One region of the Caballeronia sp. LjRoot29 genome, then DNA from elsewhere that is predicted to be linked to it. Evidence: riboswitches for the same ligand, from Rfam matches in the RefSeq annotation. Region 1 holds a riboswitch; the other holds the start of a gene.
The links. Region 1 has a riboswitch for glycine ahead of gcvT (glycine cleavage system aminomethyltransferase GcvT). Riboswitches for the same ligand answer to the same signal wherever they lie in the genome.

Region 1 (7,407 bases):
CGCGTTGATCAGCTTGCGGTCATCGGTCGTGAACGCGCCCATCGAAATCAATTTGATCCGATGGCTCTGCCAGTTGTTCCGATACGTGCCGGTCAGCGGCCGTTTCTGCTTATCGATATCCACGACATACCCCGTCACCATCTTCGAGATAAACGCGCTCGACGCGTTGCGTGTCTTCACCGGCAATGCGCTCGCCGTCAGGTCGTAGGCGAGGATCAGCGACTCGAAATTCGTTTCATCGATAGGATTAAAACTCGGCTGATAGGTCGTGACCCACGCGAATAAAAACCGGTCGACGAGACGCAAATACGCTTCGTTGCCCGTTGCGCGCCACGCCAGCGCCGCGTCGCGCATTAATCCCAGATCCTTTTCCGCTTCTTCGCTTTCGTCACGGATGCCCTGATGGGGCAAGGTGCCTTCCGTATGAAGCGTTGCCCGCGCCTTCGGCTGGTCGTTCAGCCGCGACTGCACCATTTGCACCAGTGCTTTTACGCCCGGATCGGCGTTCGTGCGCTCACTGGTTTGCATCGCGGGCGCGGCGCAAAAATTCATTGCGGCAAACGCGCTTGGCGCACTGATTGCCGATGTTGCAAGGGCCGCGATGATCGCCGGAACACGCCACGTTTTACTCACCACTCGCACCTGTCGCGCCATGCAAAACTCCCTGATTGGCTTGGTTCGGGAGAGATGGTATCTGGTGTTGTGTGAATCCGGCAAAACTGTCCGGCTTTTAGCAAAGCCGGACAGTTCGAAACGCATGCTTATTCGCCGTACTCGGACAATGGAATGCACGAGCAGAACAGGTTGCGATCGCCATAGGCGTTGTCGGCGCGGCCGACCGGCGGCCAGTACTTGCGCGCAATCAGCGATGTCAGCGGATACGCCGCCGTTTCGCGCGAATAGGCGTGGCTCCAGCCATCCGAAACAACCACCGCTGCCGTATGCGGCGCGTTCTTCAGAGGATTGTCTTCGCGATCCGATTTGCCTTCTTCCACCGCGCGAATTTCGTCGCGAATGGCGATCATTGCATCGATAAACCGATCCAGCTCCTCCTTCGATTCCGATTCCGTCGGCTCGACCATCAGCGTGCCCGGCACCGGGAAGCTCATGGTCGGCGCGTGGAAACCGTAATCGATCAGGCGCTTGGCGACGTCATCGACGGAAATGCCGCTGGTTTCCTTCAGCGGACGCAGATCGAGAATGCACTCGTGGGCGACCAGACCGCCCGCGCCGCTGTACAGCACGGGGTAATGCGGCGCGAGCCGGTTCGCCACATAGTTCGCCGCGAGAATCGCGCTTTCGGTGGCGTTCGTGAGCCCTTGCGCGCCCATCATCGCGATGTACATCCACGAGATCGGCAGGATAGCAGCCGAGCCGTAAGGCGCCGACGATACCGCGCCAATGCCAGCCGCATCGCGTTGATAACCGGTCGAATGCTGGTTCGGCAAGAACTTGGCCAAATGTGCGCCGACAGCGACTGGACCCACGCCCGGTCCGCCGCCGCCATGCGGAATGCAGAAGGTCTTGTGAAGATTCAGGTGCGATACATCGCCGCCGAACTGGCCTGGCGCAGTGAGACCGACCATCGCGTTCATGTTCGCGCCATCGACGTACACCTGCCCGCCGTGCGCGTGCACGATCTCGCAGATCTCGCGCACGTTCACTTCGAACACGCCGTGCGTGGACGGATACGTGATCATGATTGCCGCCAAGTTCGCGGCGTGCTTGTCGGCCTTCGCCTTCAAGTCGGCGATATCGACGTTGCCTTGTTCATCGCACGCAACGACCACGACTTGCATGCCGGCCATTTGCGCCGATGCCGGGTTCGTCCCGTGCGCCGACGACGGAATCAAACAAATGTTCCGATGCCCTTCGCCACGCGACTCGTGATACGCGTGGATGATGAGCAAGCCGGCGTACTCGCCTTGCGAGCCGGCGTTCGGCTGCAGCGATACCGCCGCGTAACCGGTACACGCAACCAGCATTTGCTCGAGTTGATCGATCATCGTCCGATAACCGACGGTTTGCTCAGCAGGCGCGAACGGATGAATCTGCGCGAATTCAGGCCACGTAACGGGCAGCATTTCGGACGTTGCGTTCAACTTCATCGTGCAGGAACCGAGCGGGATCATCGTGCGGTCGAGCGCGAGATCCTTGTCCGCCAGACTGCGCAAGTAGCGCAGCATTTCGTGTTCGGAATGATGACGGTTGAATACCGGATGCGTGAGGTAATCGCTCGTGCGTTCGAGTGCTTTCGGCAAGGAGACTTTCGCGTCGGCATCGAGTGCGTCGATATCGAATGTCTCCGTCTTGCCGACCACTTCCGCGAACACTGCAAAGAGCTTGAGCAGGCCGTCGCGCGTGGTGGTTTCATCGACGGAAACGCCTACGTGCGTTGCATCGATATGCCGCAGGTTCACATGTACCGCCGATGCTGCCTGATGCAGCGCCGTGGTATTCGCGCTGCTGACGATGGTGACGGTATCGAAGAACGTCTCGTTCGCGAGCGTATAGCCGAGCTTCTGCACGCCGGCGGCGAAGATCGACGCGACGCGATTCACGCGCAACGCGATGGTCTTCAGACCCTGCGGCCCGTGATACACGGCGTACATGCTGGCCATGATCGCGAGCAACGCCTGCGCCGTACATACATTCGATGTCGCCTTTTCGCGGCGGATATGTTGTTCACGCGTTTGCAGCGCGAGACGCAGTGCGTGCTTGCCTTGGGCATCGACGGTTACGCCGACAAGACGGCCCGGCATCTGACGCTTGAAGTCATCGCGTACGGCCATGTACGCCGCGTGTGGACCACCGAATCCGACCGGCACGCCAAAGCGCTGCGTATTACCGATAGCCACGTCCGCGCCCCATTCGCCCGGCGGCGTGAGCAGCGTGAGAGCGAGCAGATCGGCGGCGGCGATCACAAAACCGCCGGCCGCATGAACCGCCTCAGTCACAGCGCGATAGTCGCGTACATCGCCATTCGCGCCCGGGTATTGCAGTAGCACGCCGAATGCGTTGGCCGTGGCGGCGTCGGCGGCGGGACCAACTTTGACTTCAATACCCGCAGGTTTCGCGCGCGTTCGCACGACTTCGATAGTCTGCGGCAGTACATCGTCAGCGATATAAAACAAGTTCGATTTCGGCTTGCCCGCGCGCTGCAGCAGCGTCATGGCTTCGGCGGCGGCGGTAGCTTCATCGAGCAAGGAAGCGTTCGAAATCGCGAGACCTGTGAGGTCGATAATCATCTGCTGGAAGTTCAGCAACGCTTCCAGGCGGCCTTGCGAAATCTCCGGCTGATACGGCGTGTAAGCCGTGTACCACGCCGGATTTTCAAGCACGTTACGCAGGATCACAGCGGGCGTGTGCGTGCCGTAATAACCCTGCCCAATGTAGTTCCTGAACACCAGGTTCTGATCCGCGAGTTTCCTCAGCGACGCCAGCGCTTCCGCTTCGCTTTTCGGCTGCGTGAACGCGCCGAGCGGCAGCGTTTCGTGGCGCCGGATGGCCTCGGGAATCACCGCGTCGATGAACGCCGCGCGCGACGCGAAACCGAGCGCTTCAAGCATGGCGTGCTGGTCGGCCGCATCCGGGCCAATGTGCCGCTGGGCAAATGCATCGTGGCATTCGAGCGCGGCGAGAGACAAGGATGAGCGGTTCATCAGACGGTCCGGGTGTTCGAGCTTCATGAGAATTCCTGCAGGTGCGGCGTGGTTTTGCTTTCGAGCCCAAGCACGCCGCACGGTCGTTAAAAGATTTACTCGCCGATCGACGTGCCGTACGCACCGGCATCGATGAGCCGATCCGTGTTTGCATCGGCGGCGGGCTTGATCTTGAAGAGCCAGCTTTCGTACGGCGTGCCGTTGATCTGATCCGGCGTGCCGGTCAGTGCTTCGTTCGCGCCGACAATTTCGCCGGACACAGGTGCGTAGATATCGGATGCTGCTTTCACCGATTCAATCACCGCGACGGCGTCGCCGGCGGCAACGGTCTTACCCACCGGCGGCAATTCGATGAACACGACATCGCCCAGTGCTTCCTGCGCGTGATCCGTAATGCCGATGGTCAGCGTGCCGTCGGATTCGGTGCGCACCCATTCGTGCGATTCGGTGTATTTGAGGTCGGCCGGGATGCTCATGCGGATGCTCCAGTTGTCTTTAAGGGTGGGACGTGCGTGGCTGTTTCAGCAGGTGATTGCAGGCGGTTTAAAGCGCCGCCAACACCTTGCCGTTGCGCACGAAAGGCAGTTTTACCACGCTTGCCGGCAGTTGTTTGTCGCGGATCACGACGTGCACTTTGTCGCCCGGTTTCACGCTCGCCGGCACCCGGGCGAACGCGATGGATTCCTGCATCGATGGCGAGAATGTGCCGCTCGTGATCTCGCCTTCGCCGTCGGCCGTGACGACCTTTTGGTGAGCACGAAGCACGCCACCGGCACGGCCGTTTTCCTTCTGCAGAATCAGGCCGACAAAGCGCGCTTTCGAGCCGTTCTTTTCCAGCGCGGCACGGCCAACGAACGCGCGATTTGCATCGTTCAAATCGACGGTCCACGCGAGACCTGCGTCGAGCGGGGAAACCGTGTCGTCCATGTCCTGGCCGTACAGGTTCATGCCCGCTTCGAGACGCAGCGTGTCGCGTGCGCCGAGGCCGGCGGGTTTCACGCCTTGCGCGATCAATGCGTTCCAGAACGCTTCAACGTGCGTGGAAGGCACGACGATTTCGAAACCGTCTTCGCCCGTGTAGCCGGTGCGCGCGAGCATCACGTCGCCGAACGAGCTGCCGGGAAATTGCACGGCGTTGAAAGGTTTGAGTTCGGCGGTGGCATCGCGCGTTTCCGGCAGCACTTGCCAGACTTTTTCGCGGGCGTTCGGACCTTGCACGGCCACGATCGAAAAATCGCGGCGCGGCGTGATCGTCAGTCCAAAACCGCCTTCCGCGTTGAGATGGCCGAACCACGCAATGTCTTTTTCGGCCGTGCCGGCGTTCACTACAACGCGATAGTTGTCATCGGCGAAGTAATAGACGATCAGGTCATCGATCACGCCGCCTTCCGGGTTCAGCAGGCACGAATACAGCGCCTTGCCGGGAACGGTGAGTTTGTCGACGTTGTTGGCGATCGCGTGCTTGAAGAACTCGCGCGCCTTGTCGCCGGTGAAATCGACGACGCGCATGTGCGACACGTCGAACATGCCGGCGTCGGTGCGCACCGCGTGGTGTTCGTCGATCTGCGAACCGTAATTGACGGGCATGTCCCAGCCGCCGAAATCGACCATGCGTGCGTTGAGCGCAAGGTGAGTGGCGTGCAAGGGCGTGTGTTGAAGATCAGACATGGAGCGGGCCTCGGGCGTGCGCGAAAACAAAAAAAGGCCATGCGACAAACCCGCTCGGGGTTCGAGCTTTGAAAGCAAAGCCCAAACCGCGTAGCGATCCGGTACATGACCCCTCTGTCCTCGGTACCTGAGAGATTGCACGCCGTGCGCCGATCAACCGGCGTCCAACGCGCGCCCCTTCGGTGGGCATCTGACTGATGATTCTGATCAGCCGATGCCGCTCTCCAGAGTTCGACCTTCCGTTTCTGGCGCCTGGTTAAAGGCGCGATTCATAGACGGAAATTCGACGCGGCCGGTCCTTTTGCCTGAGAGTTTGTGGGTGTGCCCCTTCGGCGGCGCTTGCTTCGTTTCAAGTCGTTCTCGATGCGAACAACCGAAGCCAGCGCGCTCTCCCGACGCGTGCGGCGAATTTACGCGACCGAATTCAGCTTGTCAAACAGCGGTGGCGGTTAATCCTTGCTGAGGCCTGGATCCACGCGCTTGCCGATATCGCGCAGGCGCGCGAGTTGATCGACCATGTACGGCGCTTCGTCGAGGCTGCTGACAAAGGTCCAGAGATACGTCATCACGGCATAGACATGCCCCGCCTTGACCGCGGGCGCCATCGCCAACTGACTGATGGCGATGACAAACAACACCGCCGCTACGCAGCCGACGAACAAAAACGCCGCGGCTTCACGGTTCGAGAGGTGAACCCGCAACCTGGACAGCACGCGATAGTGCCGTTTCAGCGTGAGCGTTCCCACTTTCGCGACCAGGCCGATCTCCTTCTCCAACCGGTCATTCAGCCGCTGATGCAAGCTCTGGTTGCGTCGTGCAAAGCGTGGCAGCAAGGCCAGGCACAGCAGCAACCCGCCCAGGCTGGCTACGCCGATCCAGGGCTCGATCGCCAGCAGCATGACCACGGCGCCGATGATCGATACCAACGCGGTGACCATCGTCGGCACGTGTTTTTCGAAGAAATCGACAAACTCCCGGGCCAAGACCACGCGCGCCGCAGCCGTCGACGTACTTTGGTTCTGCAGGCGCTGGTTCAGGATCACCGGCACGGCCAGATCGGCGTAAATCCGCGTGAAGGTGCGCGTATCCACGGCCCGTCGAGCGGCGCCGACTACCCAGAACGCCAATACGATGACCGCGTAGAACAACGCGCTGCGGGCATCGCCGCGAATGATCGAGTCGACGGCAAATCCGGCAAACAACGGATACGCGAGCAACAGCGCGTTCTCCAGCGCGACGAGCGACAACGTGCAAACCAGCTTGCCGGGATAAGCGCGGGCAATGGCTTTGAGCGTGGATGTGGCGGATTGCTGACCGAGCTTTTCGCGCTCAACTATCCGGATTTCTGATGTGACGAATGACATGACCGTACCTTGGGTAAAATCGCCGTTATAATTTGAGCGGCTGCTCAAATTATAATTGAGCGGTCGCTCAAAGCGCAAGCTCAACCAGAATCTGTACACGCTAGAAAAGGAATCGAATATGTCGCGGTCGTCGCCCGAACGCAAAGATCAGATCATTGCGGCCGCCCTGGAATTGTTTCGTCAGAAAGGTTTTGCCAACGTCTCCACGCGCGATCTCGCCGATCACGCGGGGTTGTCGCGCAGTCACATTTATCACTACTTCGGCGACTGGGACGAGTTGCGTCGTGAGGCGTTCGTGCACTTTGCTAACGAGCAACTCGAAGAAGCCGGCGCGCGTTTGTCCGATAAACCGCCGGTCGACGCGTTGCTCGGTTTTATCCGCGACTGCCTGCCCGCCAGCAAGGATGACGGTTGGGGGCTGTGGCTCGATGCGTGGGACGAAGCCATGCACGACGCAGAACTGGCGCGAGCGTATCTAAGCGAGATCAGCCGCTGGCAAGCGATGCTGTGCGGGATTATCGAAAAGGGCGTGGAGGCGAAGGTGTTCCGATGCGCATCGCCGGAACGCGCTGCCCGGCAAATCTTCGCGCTGGCAATGGGTTACGCCGATGACCTGTTGCTGGCGCCATCGGCTGAAGCCGTTGAAGCCGCGATGCAGGAGGTCGTGGAAATAGCGGAGATGGTGTTGGGTTTTGAGCTTGGCGCGCCTCAGG
Region 2 (7,407 bases), on a different contig from region 1:
TGTTGGCTACCTGGCACGTGGCGAGCGCCGCAAGTGGCTGCGTGCCGCCGAGCGCCGCAAGGTGTTCGACCGGCTGGCGCCACTGGTGCCTGCGATCATCATTTATCTTTCAGCCCCGCTGCTCACTGGCGTGACGTTCCCGGTTATTTCCGCACTGGGTGGTCCAGTGGAGACGCTGTCCGCATGCTTCATGGTCGTGACCGTCTTGCGGGCTGCGTTCGCGTTCATGGAAAGCATTGAAGATCGCTATAGTCATTTTCCCTTTGCAACCCAGAGACCGATCAAAAGCTTTCTTCAGATAGCCGCCATCTTCCTGTACGTGCTTGCGCTGATTGCCGCTGTGTCATTGTTATTGCATCGCTCGCCGGCCAACTTCCTCACTGGCGTGAGCGCAATGACGGCGCTGCTGATCATTATCTTTCGCGATTCGCTGCTGGGTTTTGTCGCCAGTATTCAACTGGCCGCGTACGACATGCTGCGTGTGGGCGACTGGATCGAAGTACCCGGATTCGTGGCTGACGGAACGGTCATCGACATTGCGCTGAATACGATCAAGGTCCAGAACTTCGATAACTCCATTGTCATGCTGCCAAGCTATGTGTTGCTGACCAATAGCGTCAAGAACTGGCGCGGCATGGTTGAATCCGGCGGACGGCGGGTCAAGCATGCCATTAACCTCGACATGGAGAGCATCCGGTTTTGCGACGATGAATTGCTCGCCAGGCTAACGGCGAGCGCCGCCTTTCGGGTACCGTTCACCGTGCCCGAGGATGGGCATCGCCTGACCAACCTCGGCATGTTTCGACGGTACCTGACCGACTACTTTCGCCATTACCCGGCGATCCGAAAAGACATGCCGCTGGTCGTTCGCCAATTGCAATCCACGGAACATGGTTTGCCGCTGGAAGTGTTCTTGTTCATCGACGAGACGAGTTGGGAATCGTACGAACAAATCCAGTCGGACATGTTCGACCATGTCTACGGCATCTTGCCGCTATTCAACTTGCGCGTCTGGCAAATGCGCTAGCGGCGCCGGGTGAAAGCCCGGTCGCGCTGCGTTATCCGGCTAGCCCCTCGACAATACAGACCACGACGGTAAATGCGCCAATGCAGGCGGCCAGCGTGGCTACTGCCTTCGCGAAAGGATTCATGCGACCTCCAAAATCGATAACGAGAGTCGCATCTTATAGCGAAATGAAAGCAAAAAGAAATAATTGTATTAAATGAAAGCTTAGGCAAAATGCAGGTGCCGACCGCGGTGTTTGTTGAGGTGGATTCGCGAGGATCGCCAGGCCTTGACTTCCAAACCAGCTGAAGAAATTCCCGCAATGATTCCGATCGCAAGGTTGCCCGCGAGTGCTCGCTCAAGGTATTCGATGCACTGCCGATAACGCGTACACCATCGAAAAGAATAAAAAGGAAAATCATGAGAGGTCTTTCCCTGCTGGTCGCGAGCGCAGCGCTTGCCGTGCTGTCCGGTTGTTCGACCACACAGAGCGTCGTCCCGGGGCCTCAAGCGAAGTTATCGCCCATGACGACAGCTTGTTTCACAGCGCATGGAGGCAGGTCGGCGGACATGGATGCGGCCGTTCAACGCAACCTCGAAAATCACGGCGTATCCGTTTCGATCGCTCCGGCGTGCGACAAGGCCGACATGAACGTCTCCTATACCGATAGCTGGTTTTGGGACATCGTCATGTATCTGAGATCGATGGATATACGCTTTTACAAGGCACCAAGCGGCGGATTGATCGCTTCTGGCCACTGGAAAAACTCGGTGCTGCATCAGTTCCCGAATGCGGATGGCGTCGTTCAAGACTTGATGGATGGCATGTTCGTTCAGGCGGGCGAGCCCAGTGCCATTCGAACCAAGGCGGCATCGAATTAGAAATAGCTTATTCGCTCGCACCGCACGAGCAGCGCATCGGGGATCGACGTGACCATCCTGTTTTTTCTTCTACAGATCGTCTACAGCCTATTGCAGAGCGCAGCCCTATTCGCGGGCCTCGAATATTGGCTTGGCTGGCCGAACTGGGTATGTGCGCTGATCGGCGCCATCTTCGTCTTTGGACTTCGGATCACACCTATCACGGTTCCGCTTGGGATTCTCGGAGCACACTACGGCTTCCAATGGTCGTGGCCCATGTCGCTGCTGCTATTTTTCGGTCCGCTATTACTGCTCATCGCTCTAGCGATTTTCGGCCGCGCTGCGGGCGGTATCAAGTGGCTAGTGCGCTGGTAGGTTAGTAGCAAGGCTGCACTCTGCGAGAGGCGGCTGCTTTTCGCAATGCCCCAATGCCCCTTGCCTATCTTATTTTTAGACGGTATCTTGGCGGGGTTCTAATCGCTAGCGCGGGAGAGACTGTCACGGCAACATGGTGACGGCGCCGACGGAGCAACCGCCCCGGAAACTCTCAGGCCAAAGGACCGCGCAGCAGGAACATCTGGAGAGCGACGCTTTAATGCGTCCACCGACGGGGATGTCGTGCGTGCAACGCCACGACTGAAACTCTCAGGTACACGGACAGATGGGGCATAGACGCCGGCAGCGCCGGCGATGCCCAACTTTCATCTGGACTTTGTCATGTCACGAATCGCCATCATTGGCGCCGGTATTACCGGCGTCACGACTGCTTACGCCCTTTCCGAACGCGGCCACGACGTCACCGTTTTCGAGCGTCACCGATACGCCGCGATGGAAACATCGTTCGCCAACGGCGGCCAGCTTTCCGCCAGCAACGCCGAGGTCTGGAACAGCGTGGCCACCGTGCTCAAGGGCCTGCGCTGGATGTTTACGCGCGACGCACCGCTGTTGCTCAACCCCGCGCCGAGTTGGCACAAGTATTCGTGGATGGGCGAATTCCTGCGGCAGATCCCGAACTACCGGGCCAATACTGTTGAGACAGTGCGGCTTGCCATTGCCGCGCGCGAGCATCTGTTTGGGATTGCTAAGCGTGAAGGGATCGACTTCGATCTCGAGCAACGCGGCATCCTGCATATGTACCAGCACAAGAAGGACTTCGATACCGCCGCGAAGGTGAACCAGCTTTTGCAGACTGGCGGGCTTGATCGGCACGCGGTCACGAACGACGAAATGCGCGCGATCGAGTGTACGTTGCAGGGCGATTTTCACGGTGGATTTTTCACGCCGTCCGACTCGACGGGCGACATCCACAAGTTCACGCGCGGTCTGGCTGAAGCCTGCGAGCGGCGTGGCGTGCGCTTTCATTACGACGCGCAGATCGCGGATATCGTACAGCGTGGCGATAGTCCGTTCGCATTGCGGGTGCTGGAGGGCGGCATCGCGGGTGATGAGCAGCGGTATGAATTCGATCGCGTCGTGGTGTGCGCCGGCGTGGCAAGCCGGCAGATTGCATCGATGCTTGGCGACAACGTGAATATCTATCCGGTGAAGGGTTATTCGATCACCGTGTGCCTCGATGACGCCGCGAGCCGCGAGGGTGCGCCGTGGGTCAGCCTGCTCGACGAGAGCGCGAAGATTGTCACTAGCCGGCTTGGCGCTGACCGTTTTCGCGTTGCAGGTACGGCTGAAATCAATGGCTTTAATCGCGATATTCGATCGGACCGGGTTGCACCGCTCGTGGATTGGACGCGGCGTTATTTCCCCGGCGTGGCGACATCGCGGGTGATTCCTTGGGCGGGGTTAAGGCCCATGCTGCCGAGCATGTTGCCGAAGGTCGGACGCGGTAAGCGGCGGGGGGTGTTCTACAACACCGGGCATGGGCACTTGGGATGGACACTGTCGGCGGCGACTGCGTATAGCATTGCTGAGCAGATATAGGGCGTGGGTTTTCGCTCGCGCCGGTGGACGGGGGTGGGGTTGCTAGGTTCTGGCCTTAGCGGTCGGGTTGATTGCCGGGTTGCTGCTTTTCAGGTCTTCGCGCGTTTTATGTTGGATGTTTTCTTTATCACTATTAGCCACTGCGCGTGGCGGCGCGTCATTTCTTTGTCCAAAGCGACAAAGAAACGAAGCAAAGAAAACGCTTTCACCGCTCTACCCTAAGTGTCCACAGCGTGCAGTTTTGATTCATGGGTGCCCCAAAAGCACGGTGCTCGCAAGAGCGGAGGATGTTTGAACCCCTCTTTCTCGCGAATCCTGACAGTAAAACGCTTCGCCCCATACGCTCTCGGGCTAGCACCCGTGCCAAGGAAACCCGCACGGCCTCACGCGTATTTGCCGCAGTGGTACTTCGCGAGTTAGCTATCAGTTTGCATTGCTATTTGCCGGGTTAGGCCTCACGCATTCTGCAGATCCATTTCTCGGTGGTTTAAAAAATGGTTCGGCATGCATCGAAATTTGGAGGTTGGTTTTCCGCGGATAGCGCGGGGTACTCCTTGGGCAGGTTCAGTCGCTAGTGCTAGCCCGAGAGCGTACGGGGCGAAGCGTTTTACTGTCAGGATTCGCGAGAAAGAGGGGTTCACACATCCGTGGCTCTGGCGAGCACCGTGCTTTTGGGGCACCCATGAAATGGAACTGCACGCTGTGGACACTTAGGGTAGAGCGGTGAAAGCGTTTTCTTTGCTTCGTTTCTTTGTCGCTTTGGACAAAGAAATGACGCGCCGCCACGCGCAGTGGCTAATAGTGATAAAGAGAAAATCCGACTCTCGCAGACCACTAACTGTGAAAGCAGCAACCCGGCATTGACTCAGACCGCTAACGCAGAACCCGTGCAACCCGGCATTGACCCAGAACCGCTAACGCAAAACCCGCGCAACCCAACTAACCCCGACCGCTAACCCTGAACCCGCCAAACCCGACCCCCTCCCCGTGCCCCCCTTTCATGCAAACTGCTCCGCACTCGCCCGTAACGGCCGCTCGACCGGCGCATCGAGCACCAGCCTGCCAAACTCCTGCGCGGCGAGCGTCGGCTCCCCCTTCCCCCACAGCAACCTAAACTCCGCCTCCGGCAACGCCGGCAACCCAAACTGCCCATCGACCACCACAATCCCCGGCTCCAGGTCATCGCGAGTCAACGGCGTAATCCCAAGCCCCGCCATCACAGCAGCACGTATCCCCGACTGACTCGACGATGTAAACGCAACATGCCAATCCACCGGCAAGCCATCAAGCGCCTCGAGCGCCACTCGCCGATTCACACACGGCGCCGGAAAAAACGCGAGCGGCAGCGACGCCCCCGCACGCACTTCAAACGACTCAGCCGCCGCCCAGACAAACCGCGTGCGCCGCAACACCATTCCTTCAGTGCCCTGACCCGCGTCACCTTGCTCGCACAGCACCACGGCCAAATCCAGCTCTTCCGCGGCAACCATCGCCTGCGAATCAAGACTCATGCCCACGCTCACATCCAGCCGCACATTCGGAAACGCCCGGGAAAACTGCGTCAGCAAAACAGGTAACCGCTCACCCATGAAGATATCCGGCGCTCCAAAACGCACAACACCCGAAGCCGGTGACGATTGAAAACGCTGCGTCACCGCATCCATCGCATTCAGGATTTGCATTGCGTAACGCAGGAAATCGTCGCCATCTTCAGTCAGGGTCAAACTGCGCGTGGTTCGATATAAAAGCGGCCGTCCCACTTCGTCTTCCAGGCGCCGTATTTGGTGACTGATCGCAGATTGCGTCAGGTTCAGCCGTCGCGCTGCCTTGGTAAAACCGCCGGCTTCGGTGACAGCAACAAACGCGCGCAGGAGGGCAAGATCGAGGTTCATGGTCAGACTCAATGATGACGAAGCTTAATCAATGATAGTAAATTAAATCATTTCCATCATAAAGCAAGGACGCCGAGAATAAATCCAACGACTTCTCTCGGTATCCCGCCATGGATGTTTCGCCTCGCGTTTCGCCTGACTTCGCCAATCAACTGGCCGTCACGCTGCTGCTGACCGGCGTGATCGCTGCCACTTACGGGTTCGGCGTATACCTCTTTCCCGTCGTCCTGCCGCAGATGAAGCAGGACATCGGCTTTAACTATGCACAGGCCGGGTACATCACGGCCGCACGGCAAATGGCTAATGTCGCAATGGCTCTGTTATCAGGCCTCGCGGCCGCCCGTTTTGGCGCGGCCCGGGTCGTGCTCGTCGCAACCGCGCTGTCAGCGCTCGACCTCACCGGCCTCGCATTCGCCCACAACACATGGATGATGGGCTTCGCCCTGGTCACGCTCAATGCGTGCGCCGCCGCGACTTGGGTCCCGATGATGGCGCTGATCGCGCCGTTGATCGATGAGCGCCATCGGGCGAAAGCCATCGGCGTCATCGGCAGCGGCACGAACTTCGGGGTCTTGCTGAACGGGCTGATGGTGCCGGCGTTGCTTGCATCGTGGGGCTGGCGGTCTGTCTGGCTCGTGACCGCCATGTTGTCCACCGTATTGAGCGCGGTGATGGTCCTCATGTTTAAACGGTTTCGCCCGGCATCGGCAACGCCGCCACGCGTCACGCCGCCGCGCCAATTCAAAAGCCCGGGACTGCGGCCCATGCTCGCTAAAAAATTCCTGCTGGTGTACGGAATCGCAGTGTTATGCGGTTTTGCCGGTGTCCCGTTCATCACCTACTTCTCTGCTTATTCCCACGACGACCTGCATCTGGGTCTCGATGTAACCGCGCACGCGTGGGCGCTCGTCGGGCTGGTAGGCGTGGTGAGCGGCCTGGTGCTCGGCATGATCGGCGATATGCACGGCAGTCCTGATCGAAATGGCCGCACGCAGCGAGATGGCATGCGTGCCGCACTGGTCAGTGCGGGAGTGCTGCTCTTGTGCGCGTCGCTGATCGCGACGTCGCGTCCGGGCGGTTACGCCCTGATGGTCGCGGCAGTCGCATTCGGATTCTCTTTCTTCCCGATCTTCGGTCTGCTGCATGCGTATGTCGGTAAGACGAGCGCCCCAGCGCTGGCAGCGTTGGTGTGCGGAATCTGCGAGGCGGCGTTCGGCGTGGGCGGCGCGTTGGGCAACGTCATGGGAGGACTATGCAAGGCGCTGTTCGGTTCGTTTCAGCCGGTGTACGGGCTGGCATCGGGGGCGTCGGTCATCCTCATCGGATTGTCATTCCTCGTGCCGAGCACACGAAGGGATACGCCGGTTTGCAGAAGCGGTCTCGCCAACTCGCAGTGATGGCTTAGCAAGCTCACCGCTGTTCTTCCACCGCGCGGCGCAATGACAATGCAATACCTAGCGCCGCTCGCTTCACTTCATCGAGTGAGGGAAAGGTCGGTGCAACGCGCAGATGCCGGTCGCGTGGATCGAGACCATGAGGGAACGCAGCGCCTGCCGGCGTCATTGCAATACCGGCGTCGGCAGCCAGCGCGACCGTGCGTTTCGCGAGGCCATCGGGGCTATAGAGGCTGATGAAATAGCCTCCTTGCGGCACGGTCCAGGACACGTCCGGCAGATCGGCAAGGATCTCGGCGAACGTCGTTGTCATCGCGTC

Region 2: another riboswitch for glycine. It lies ahead of ACSQ83_RS24040 (D-amino acid dehydrogenase); the one in region 1 lies ahead of gcvT (glycine cleavage system aminomethyltransferase GcvT).

The regions. Positions count from the first base shown of each region.
Region 1 covers NZ_CAXUPU020000005.1:99,521-106,927, reverse strand. Annotated here, with positions in the region: gene ACSQ83_RS07980 (alginate lyase family protein) at 1-654, opposite strand, end outside; gene gcvP (aminomethyl-transferring glycine dehydrogenase) at 762-3,689, opposite strand; gene gcvH (glycine cleavage system protein GcvH) at 3,758-4,138, opposite strand; gene gcvT (glycine cleavage system aminomethyltransferase GcvT) at 4,206-5,330, opposite strand; glycine riboswitch at 5,435-5,568, opposite strand; glycine riboswitch at 5,614-5,735, opposite strand; gene ACSQ83_RS07960 (ABC transporter six-transmembrane domain-containing protein) at 5,780-6,694, opposite strand; gene ACSQ83_RS07955 (TetR/AcrR family transcriptional regulator) at 6,813-7,407, shown strand, end outside.
Region 2 covers NZ_CAXUPU020000025.1:38,553-45,959, reverse strand. Annotated here, with positions in the region: gene ACSQ83_RS24055 (mechanosensitive ion channel family protein) at 1-1,027, shown strand, start outside; gene ACSQ83_RS24050 (hypothetical protein) at 1,577-1,888, shown strand; gene ACSQ83_RS24045 (hypothetical protein) at 1,937-2,242, shown strand; glycine riboswitch at 2,344-2,440, shown strand; gene ACSQ83_RS24040 (D-amino acid dehydrogenase) at 2,585-3,802, shown strand; gene ACSQ83_RS24035 (LysR substrate-binding domain-containing protein) at 4,801-5,694, opposite strand; gene ACSQ83_RS24030 (MFS transporter) at 5,805-7,091, shown strand; gene ACSQ83_RS24025 (aminotransferase class I/II-fold pyridoxal phosphate-dependent enzyme) at 7,105-7,407, opposite strand, start outside.